3 regions of the Streptomyces sp. JLYT201 genome follow, and region 3 is predicted to be linked to each of the others. Evidence: riboswitches for the same ligand, from Rfam matches in the RefSeq annotation. Region 3 holds a riboswitch; each other region holds the start of a gene.
What was found. A riboswitch is a leader RNA that binds a small molecule or an ion and turns the genes downstream of it on or off. The one in region 3 is predicted to bind cobalamin.
Positions count from the first base shown of each region.

Region 1: it holds a riboswitch for cobalamin, as region 3 does, so the genes downstream of both, AC5WAM_RS04935 (CoA-acylating methylmalonate-semialdehyde dehydrogenase) here and AC5WAM_RS29855 (ABC transporter substrate-binding protein) in region 3, are expected to answer to the same signal.
Region 2: it holds a riboswitch for cobalamin, as region 3 does, so the genes downstream of both, AC5WAM_RS02055 ((2Fe-2S) ferredoxin domain-containing protein) here and AC5WAM_RS29855 (ABC transporter substrate-binding protein) in region 3, are expected to answer to the same signal.

Region 1 is NZ_CM182551.1:1,146,969-1,150,167, forward strand. Features, by position in the region: gene AC5WAM_RS04935 (CoA-acylating methylmalonate-semialdehyde dehydrogenase) at 1-1,344, opposite strand, end outside; cobalamin riboswitch at 1,518-1,697, opposite strand; gene alaS (alanine--tRNA ligase) at 1,837-3,199, opposite strand, start outside.
Region 2 is NZ_CM182551.1:510,091-513,289, reverse strand. Features, by position in the region: gene AC5WAM_RS02065 (MFS transporter) at 1-221, shown strand, start outside; gene AC5WAM_RS02060 (cytochrome P450 family protein) at 477-1,697, shown strand; cobalamin riboswitch at 1,778-1,899, shown strand; gene AC5WAM_RS02055 ((2Fe-2S) ferredoxin domain-containing protein) at 1,963-2,370, shown strand; gene AC5WAM_RS02050 (cobalamin-binding protein) at 2,399-3,199, opposite strand, start outside.
Region 3 is NZ_CM182551.1:7,064,576-7,067,774, reverse strand. Features, by position in the region: gene AC5WAM_RS29860 (FecCD family ABC transporter permease) at 1-376, opposite strand, end outside; gene AC5WAM_RS29855 (ABC transporter substrate-binding protein) at 373-1,389, opposite strand; cobalamin riboswitch at 1,539-1,725, opposite strand; gene AC5WAM_RS29850 (VOC family protein) at 1,749-2,195, opposite strand; gene AC5WAM_RS29845 (helix-turn-helix domain-containing protein) at 2,201-3,073, opposite strand.

The sequences.
Region 1 (3,199 bases), 5.9 Mb from region 3:
GTAGGCGACGGGGACCGGGATGGGGACGTTGACGCCGACCATGCCGGTGTCCACGCGCCGGGTGAAGTCGCGGGCGGTGTCGCCGTCGCGGGTGAAGAGCGCGACGCCGTTGCCGTAGGGGTGCTCGGTGGGCAGCCGCAGCGCCTCTTCGTAGTCGGCGGCCCGTACGACGGACAGGACGGGGCCGAAGATCTCCTCCTGGTAGATCCTCATGTCCGGGGTGACGCGGTCGAAGAGCGAGGCGCCCGCGAAGAAGCCGCCCTCGTGGCCGGGCAGGGTGACGTCACGGCCGTCGACGACGAGTTCGGCGCCCTCCTCGACGCCGAGGTCGACGTAGGCGCGGACGCGCTCGACGGCGTCGCGGCCGACCAGCGGCCCGAAGTCGGCCTCGGGGTCGTCGGAGCGGCCGATGCGCAGCGAACCGACGCGCTCCTTGAGGCGGGCCACCAGGGCGTCGGCGGTGGCCTCGCCGACCGGGACGGCCACGGAGATCGCCATGCAGCGCTCGCCCGCGGAGCCGTAGCCCGCGCCGATCAGCGCGTCGACGGCCCTGTCGAGGTCCGCGTCCGGCATCACGATCATGTGGTTCTTGGCGCCGCCGAAGCACTGGGCGCGCTTGCCGTGCGCGGCGGCGGTGGCGTACACGTGCGCGGCGATCGGCGTGGAGCCGACGAAGCCGAGCGCCTTGACGCGCGGGTCCTCCAGGAGCGTGTCGACGGCCTCCTTGCCGCCGTTGACGACGTTCAGGACGCCCGGCGGCAGGCCCGCTTCGAGGAACAGCTCGGCCAGACGCAGCGGGACGGAGGGGGCGCGCTCGGAGGGCTTGAGGACGAAGGCGTTGCCGCAGGCGAGCGCGGGCGCGGCCTTCCAGAGCGGAATCATCGCGGGGAAGTTGAAGGGCGTGATCCCGGCGACGACGCCGAGGGGGCGGCGCAGCGAGTGCACGTCGATGCCGGTTCCGGCGTTGTCGGTGAACTCGCCCTTGAGCAGGTGCGGGATGCCCGCGGCGAACTCCACGACCTCCAGACCGCGCTGGAGGTCGCCGTGCGCGTCGGCGACGGTCTTGCCGTGCTCGGACGACAACAGGTGCGCGAGGGCGTCGCGTTCGTCCTCGACGAGCTGGAGGAACCGCAGCAGGACGCGGGCGCGGCGCTGCGGGTTCCACTCGCCCCAGGCGGGCTGCGCCTTCGCGGCGTTCGCGATCGCCGCCTCGGTGTCCGCGCGGTGCGCGAGCGGTACGCGTGCCTGGACGTCACCGGTGTTGGGGTCGTACACGTCGGCGTGCGTTCCCGATGTTCCCGGGGTGTGCTCGCCGCCGATGAAATGGGTCAGTTCACGGACCATGGGGACCTGCTTCTCTCGTCAGGTGCGGTCCGGGGATGGCAGGGCTGGGCCGCGCGCCGCCACAGGGCACGCCGAACAGCCGTCAGGCAGCGGGGATCACCGCTCGCAGGTCCGGATCTCCAGGGTCGCGGGTGCGCACCGGGGCCATGCGTGTCTGCTCCATCCTCGTGGACAACACGGAACACCCCGCGGCCGGTATCCTGACTCCCGGATCAGCGCGCGCTCCCCCGCCTTCCCGACGGACTTCTCCGTCAGTGGCGTCGATCCTCCACGGGAACGCGCTCCCCGGTCACAGTGGCGGGACCGTGCCGGATTCACACCGGCTTCCCTGCACCGCGGGCCTTGGTCACGACGATATACTTGGACGTCCTAGTAAGTCCACGGAGGCCAACCCCTACCGCACCCCTGACACCCCCGAAGGGGCACGGGGAGCCGCGCGACCAGCCACGACGGACCTCAGGTGAACGGCCGTCGTGGCTGCTCGCGCCGCGCTCAGGCGCCGAGTTCCTCGCGTACGACTCCGGGGAGTCCGGCCACCGCGGCCGCGAGCGCGTCCCGGTCCGTCCCGGCGCCCTGCGCCACCTCGTCCGAGCCGCCGCCGCGGCCGCCGAGCAGCCGCTTGACCAGGGCGGACGCGGACAGGCCCGCCGACCGTGCCGCCTCGTTCACCGCCACGGCGAGCACCGGCCTGTCGCCGGAGAGGGTCACGGCGGCCACGCCCGGCCGCTCGGGGCGCAGCCGTCCGCGCACTTCGAGGGCCAGGGCCCGCGCGGCGCCCGCGTCGCCCTCGGCCGTCGCGGTGGCCACGTACGCGCCGCCCACCTCGACGGCCCGCCCGGCGAGCTCGGCGGCGCGCGCGGCACGGGCCGCCTGCCGCAGGCGTTCGTTCTCCCGGTCGGCGGCCTTGAGCCGGGCGAGCAACGCGGCGACGCGGTCGGGGAGTTCGGCGCGCGGCGCCTGGAGCTGCTCGGCGATGCCGGCGAGGAGGTCGCGCTCGCGCGCGAGGTAGCCGAAGCCCTCGATGCCGACCGCGGCCTCCAGGCGCCGCATGCCCGCGCCCACCGACGACTCGGCGGTCAGCGCGATGACGCCGATCTGCGCGGCGTGCTCGACGTGGGTGCCGCCGCACAGCTCGCGCGACCAGGCGCCGCCGATCTCGACCACCCGGACCCGCTCGCCGTACGTCTCGTCGAACAGCGCGAGCGCGCCGAGCTCCTTGGCCTCGGGCAGCGTCATCCAGCGCACGCCGACGGGCAGGTCGCGGCGGAGGGCGCGGTTGGCGGCCTCCTCGACCTCGCTGCGGACGGTGGCGGAGAGGCCGCCGCGCCAGGGGAAGTCGAGGCGCAGCTGGCCCGGGCGGTTGTAGGAGCCGGACTGCAGGGCGGTCGGGCCGAGGATCTCGCGCAGGGCGGCGTGCAGCACGTGGGTGCCCGAGTGGGCCTGGCGCGCGCCGAGGCGCCACTCGGGGTCGACGGCCGCGTGCACGGCGTCGCCGACGGCCACCTCCCCTGCCGCGACGCGGATCTGATGGGCCACCAGGCCGGGCAGCGGCCGCTGCACGTCGAGCACCTCGGCCTCCAGCGAGGCCCCGGTGAGCCGTCCGGCGTCGCTGTCCTGGCCACCGGACTCGGCGTAGAACGGGGTGCGGTCGAGGACGGCGGTGACGATCTCGCCGTCCCGGGCGACCGGTACGGGACCCGCGGGGCCCAGCAGCGCGAGGACGCGGGAGTCCGTCGCCAGGGTGTCCCAGGCGCGCCAGTCGGTGGGCCCGTGCGCGTCGAGGACGGCGCGCAGGGCCGAAGTGTCGGGGGCGGAGCCGGACTTGCGGGCGCGGGCGTCGGCGCGGGCCCGCTCG
Region 2 (3,199 bases), 6.6 Mb from region 3:
GCGGAGCGAGCGCGCTGGGCACCGGCATCGGGCCGCTGGCCGTCGGCGCCGTCCTCGACACGGCGGGCGCCGGAGTGCTCGGCGTCCTGCTGGCCCTCGGCACCTTCGTCGCGTCCCTGCCCCCGTTGCGGATGACGGTCGCCAGCGCCACGGCCGACCGCGCACGGCAGGCGGAACCGGAGACCGAGGCCGAGCCCGCTCCCGCGGCCACGTCGGGCTGAACACCCGTCAGGCCCCGGGCCGGGCACGCCCCCACGGACCGTCGCACGGGCGTCGCGCGCGCTCTTCTCCGGGCTCGCGCGGAACCGTACGATCCAGTGGCCGCTCCGCGTACGCCGCCCCGCACGGCGCCCGCGTACGCCGTGCACGGCGCACACCGCGTGCGGCGCACGGTGCGCACAGCACACGCCCGCGCCACGCCCGTCCCCGCACACGCTCCACGCTCGCTCCCTCGTCGACCCAGCCAGAGGTGACCCGTGGACAGCCAACCCCCTCCCTTCCGCCTCGACGCGAGCGCCGGTGACCTCCACGGCGAGAACCGGAGGCTCCGCGCGATCGGCCCCGCCGTGCGCGTGCGGCTCCCCGGTGGACTGCCCGCCTGGGTCCTCACCCGCCACCAACTCCTCCAGGAACTCCTGGCGGACCCCCGTACGGCAAAGGACCCGGCGCACTGGTCCGCGTTGCGGGCGGGGGAGGTGCCGGAGGGCTGGCCGCTGATCGGCATGGTCACCAACCGCGGCATGACCACCGCCGACGGAGAGGAACACCGCCGGCTGCGCGACCTCGTCGCGCAGGCCTTCACCGCGCGGCGCGTCACCGCGATGCGGCCCCGCGTCGAGGCGATCACCCAGAGCCTCCTCGACGCCCTCGCCGAGGGCGGCACCGATCCCGTGGACCTGCGCCGCCACTTCGCCTATCCGCTGCCCATGGCGGTGATCGGCGACCTCCTCGGCGTGCCCGACGAGCGCTTCGACGACTTCCGGAACCTCTCCGCGAGCCTGACCAGCAGCGTCACCCCGCCCGAAGAGACCCTCGCCACCCAACAACGCCTGCACGCACTCCTCGCCGACCTCGTCGCCGACCGGCGGAAGCGGTCGGGGGAGGACCTGACCAGCCATCTGATCGCCGCGCGCGACGACGGCGACCGGCTCTCGGAGCCGGAGCTGATCGGCACCCTGACCCTGGTCCTCGTCGCGGGCCACGGCACCACCCTCAACCTGATCACCAACGCGACGGCGGCGCTGCTCACCCACCCCGAGCAGCGCGCCGCCGTCACCACCGGGCAACGGCCGTGGGACGCCGTGGTGGAGGAGACCCTGCGGTGGGACCCGCCCGTCGCGCACTTCCCGCTGCGCTACGCCCTCGACGACATCCCCGTCGGAAACGTGGTGATCCCGCGCGGCGAGGCCATCCTCGCCTCGTACGCGGCCGCGGGCCGGGACCCCGACCGATTCGGCCCCGACGCCGAGGAGTTCGATATCGCCCGGCCCCGTCCGAAGCACCTCTCCTTCGGCCACGGCCCGCACTACTGCCTGGGCGCGGGCCTGGCCCGTCTGGAGGCGGGCATCGCGCTGCCGGGCCTGTTCGGGCGGTTCCCGGACATGGAGCTCGCCGTGCCGCGCGCGGAGTTGGTGCCGTTGCCGTCCTTCGTCAGCAACAGCGTCCAGGCCCTGCCGGTGACCCTGTACGGCGGCTGACGAGGTCCCGGAGCGGGACCCCCGGGCAGCTGAGGGCAGTCGGATGGAATGATGACGGACGACAAGGCGACGGCGGTCCGAGGAAGCCGGTGTGAATCCGGCGCGGTCCCGCCACTGTGATCGGCGAGCGCGTCCCGACCGGCCACCGCCCCGCAGGGGGTGGGAAAGCCGGGACGAGCGGCGACCCGAGAGCCAGGAGACTCACGCGGTCGCCTCCTCCGCACAACACCGGGGCGGATCTCCCCGGAGAGAGGCAGGACGCGGCATGCCCGCAAGACCGGCCCGGAAGTCGTCCGGCACCGCAGGAAGTCATGACACGGCCACAGGACCGGCGCCCTGCCGGGTCGTCGTCTGCCGAGACTGCTGCTGCGGCAGTCCGAAGGTGACCGGCGTCGACCACGCCGCACAGACCGCGCGCCTGCGGGCCGAGGCACCCGTACGCGTCTCCGCCTGCCTGGACGTGTGCGACCAGGCCAACGTCATCGTGGTCCAGCCCTCTGCCGAGGGCCGGGCGGCCGGTGCCCGGCCGGTGTGGCTCGGCCTGGTCAACGACGCGGACGCGACCGAGGACATCGTCGCCTGGGTCCGCGCCGGGGGCCCCGGCGTCGCTCCGCGGCCGGAGATCCTCGACCTGTACGCCTTCACCCCGCCGCGACGCCGCGCGGTGTCCTGAACCACCGCGCCGGGGCGGCGCGCCCGGGTCAGGGCAGCGGGCGCGCCTCGCCCGCGGTCACCGCCGCCCCGGCGCCCACCCCGTGCAGGACGTGGGCCAGCACCTCCGCCCCGCGGACCACGCGCGGCCCCGGCCGGTTGAAGTACGCGGGCCCGTCCAGGACCCAGACGCGCCCCGACCGGACGGCGAGCAGTTTCGACCAGCCGGGCAGCCGGGTGAGCAGGCCCGTCTCGCGCAGCGTCCGCTCGGGCGGAAAGCCGCAGGGCAGCACGAGCAGCACGTCGGGCCGGGCCGCGCGCACCGCGTCCCACGTCATGGGCCCGGTGTGCTCGCCGGGCCCGGCGAGGAGCGGCTCGCCCCCGGCGGCGGCGATCTGCTCGGGCACCCAGTGCCCGGCCGGCCACAGCGGATCCAGCCACTCGATCGCGACCACCCGGGGCCGCGCACGCCCCGCGGTCAGGGCGCGCACCCGGTCGAGGCGGGCGCGCAGCTCGTCCCGGCGCGACGCGGCGCGCCCCCGCACCCCGAGCACGGCCCCGACCGTGACCAGACAGTCCAGCACGTCGTCGAGGGTGCGCGGCTCCAGGCTCAGGACGCGGGTGTCCGCGTCCAGGAGCCGCACGGTGCGGCTGACCCGCTCGTACGAGACCGCGCAGACGTCGCACAGGTCCTGGGTGAGGACCACATCGGGGCGCAGGGCCGCGAGCGCCTCGGTGTCGAGGGAGTACAGCGAGGACCCGGAGTGCGCCGACCCGCCCACCGCGTCGGAGATCTCACGGCTGCTCAAGGCGTCCTGGTCCAGATCGGCACCGGTCACCACGGGGACGGC
Region 3 (3,199 bases):
CCGCGCCCGTGGACGCCCCGGAGGACACGCCGAGGACGAAGGGGTCGGCGAGCGGATTGCGCAGCAGCGACTGGAGGACCGCGCCGCACACGGCGAGGCCCGCCCCGCAGACGCCCGCGAGCAGGGTGCGCGGCATGCGCAGGTTCCACACGATGCCGTCGCGCAGCGGGGTGAGCTCGGCCTCGCCCCAGCCGAGGTGGGCAGCCACCGCCGCCCAGACGTCCGGTACGGAGATGTCGGCCGGGCCGATGGTGACGGCGACGGCCACCGAGAGCGGGAGCGCCACCAGGCCCGCCGCCCACAGCAGGGCCGCGCGCCAGGCGCCGGACCGGAGGCGCGGGCCGCCGCGGGCCCGCTCGCGTGCGGCCGTGCTCACCGGGCCAGGCCGAACGCGCGCAGCCCCGCCGCGACTTGCTCGATGCCGTCGACCGTGCGGATCGTCGGGTTGAGGGCCTGGCCGCTGAGCAGCACGTACCGCTTCTTCTTCACGGCCGTGAGGTTCCTGGTGACGGGGTTGGACTCCAGGAACCTGATCTTCTGGCGGGCGCTCTCGGCCGACTGGGCCTTGCGGGTGAGGTCGCCGATGACGAGGACGTCCGGGTCGCGGTCGGCCACGGTCTCCCAGTTGATCTGGGGCCACTCGGCGCGCGTGTCGGCGAAGACGTTGCGGACGCCGAGGGCGCGGGTGATGACGCCGGGCGCGCCGCAGCAGCCCGCGATGTAGGGCGCCTTGGAGTCGGAGAACCAGTACAGGACGGACGCGTCGGACGCCTTGAGCGTCTGCTTCGCCCTGGTCACGCGGGACTTGAGGTCCGCGACGAGGCGCTCGCCGCGCGCCTGGACGTGGAAGACCCGGGCCAGGTCGCGGATCTCGCCGTAGACGGTGTCCATGGTGAGCGTCTTGGTGCGGGTGCCGTCGCCGTCGCCGCCGTTGTCCTTGCCCGCGCAGTCGGTGGGCGAGACGTAGACGGGGACGCCGAGCTCGGTGAACTTGGCGCGGTCGGCGACGCCGCCCTTGCCGACGGTGTAGAGGAACGACGCGCTGACGAAGTCCGGCTCCTTGGAGAGGACCTTCTCCAGGGACGGGTAGCGGTCGGCGAGGCGCTCGACCTTCGCGTTCTGCTTCTTCAGGCGGGGCAGGACCGGGTCGGTCCAGGTGCCGGTGCCGGCCATGCGGTCGGCGAGGCCGAGGGAGAGCAGGATCTCCGTGGAGCCCTGGTCGAGGGAGACCGCCCGCTTCGGCGGGGCCGTGACCTCGGCCTTCTTGCCGCAGGAGGTGACCGTCACCGGGTAGCCCGCGGCCTTGGCCCCCTCGTCCTGGCGCTTCGCGGAGCCGCCGCCGCAGGCGGTGAGCAGGAGCAGGCCGCCCGCCGCGAGCAGCGCGGTCAGGCGCGCCCCGGGGGCGGTGCGGGCGCCGGGGGCGGCGCTGCGGGGACGGGCGGGCGCGCGGCGTGCGCGAGGGGCGAGAGGGGGCACAGGACTTCCCGGGTCTCATGGCTCATGCGCGGAGCCTGGTCTGCGAAACCCCGCCGCCCGGCGCGCGGTCGGCGGTGCCAGCAGGTCTTCGGACTCGGGTTCGTCCGGGCGGGGCCGCCTTCCCGGATGTCCGGTGACATCCAGTGGCCGCTGGTCCCGCCCGTCCCCCTCACCGCTGCGCGTCAGTTCCGGATTCCCACCGGATTCCCTGGCCCTGGTGCGGGCGCGACTGGCGTGCGCAAGCTATCACCCCGCCGCGGGCCGGGCGGACGTCACCCCTGCTCGGGGCGCGGTTCGCCGCGGTAGGTGCCGAAGGACCACTTGTTGCCCTCCGGGTCCGCGACGGCGAACTCGCGGCTGCCGTACGGCTGGTCCTCGATCTCGCGGATGACCTTCACGCCCGCCTCCTTGAGGCGGCGGTGGAGGGCGTCGACGTGATCCGTGACGACGTACGCACCGAACGTCCCCGGCTTGAGGCACCACTCGGCCGACTCCGGGTCGTACGAGCCGAGCATGACGCCGCCGCCCTCGGGCCAGTCGAGCTGGGCGTGGGCGACGCGGCCGCCGTCCTCGTACACGGCGGTGCGCAGGAAGCCGACGGTGGTGACGAGGAAGTCGATGAGGGCGGGGGCGTCGTGGGCCTGGAAGGCGGGCCAGACGTCGGGGGCGCGGAGGTTCGGGGTGTTCTGAGTGCTCTGTACCGCTTCGGTGGTGTTCATGCCTCTCAGTCTTCGCCGTCGCGGTGTCCCCCGGCTTGGATATTCCGGCACTCCTCGGCCAGCCAGGCGGTCGGGCTCGCGCCCGTGTACTGGCGGAAGTCGCGCACCAGGTGGGAGTGGTCGTAGTAGCCGCAGTCGGCGGCGACGCGGGCGAGGTCGGCGGGCGCGCCCGCGACGACCGCGCGCACGACCCGCGCCTTCGCGTGCTGGAAGCGCATCAGGCGGGCGGCCTGCTTGGGCGTCACGCCGGTCTCGGCGCGGAAGAGGGCCGTCAGGCGGCGCTCGCTGAGCGCGACGTGCGCGGCCAGGCCCCGCAGGGTGCCCGCGCCCCGGTGCCGGGCGAGCCAGGCCCAGGCCTCGGCGACCTCGGGGCGCACCGGGGCGAGGCGCCCGGCGTCGGCGGCGCGGCGCGCCAAGTAGGCGTGGAGGCAGGCGAACCGCTCGTCCCAGCCGTCGGCCTCGCACAGCCGCTCGCGGACCTCGGCGGCGATCCGGCCGAGGACGTCCGTGCCGTCGGTGACGAGCCGTCCCGTCAGCTCGGCGGCCGGGAGGCCGAGGAGCGAGCGGGCCGCGAGCGGGTGCACGGCGAGCTGGATGCCCGCCTGGTGCTCGGGCTGCACGACGTACGCCGGGCTCTGGTGCAGACCGCCCACGACGATGTCGGTGCGCTCGGCGTCGGGCCCGGTGGCCCGCTCCGCCGTGGAGCCGGTGACGACGGGCCCGTCGAGCGAGAAGATCAGCGTCAGATACGGCGACGGCAGGCCGCGGTGCAGGCCCGGCGTCTCGCCGCTCGTGCGGTAGCCCACGGCGGACACGACCTTGCCGCCCTGCTCGGGCGGGAGCGGGACGCGGACGAACTCGCGGCGGGCGGTGTCCATGCGTCCATTGTGACCGCATGTGCGGGCCAGGCACGGCCTCGCGGGCGCCGGGCACGGCTTCGCGGGGGGGGGCGGGCACGGCCTCGCACGCGCCGCCGCGGCTACCCGCTGCGTCGCGTCCCATGC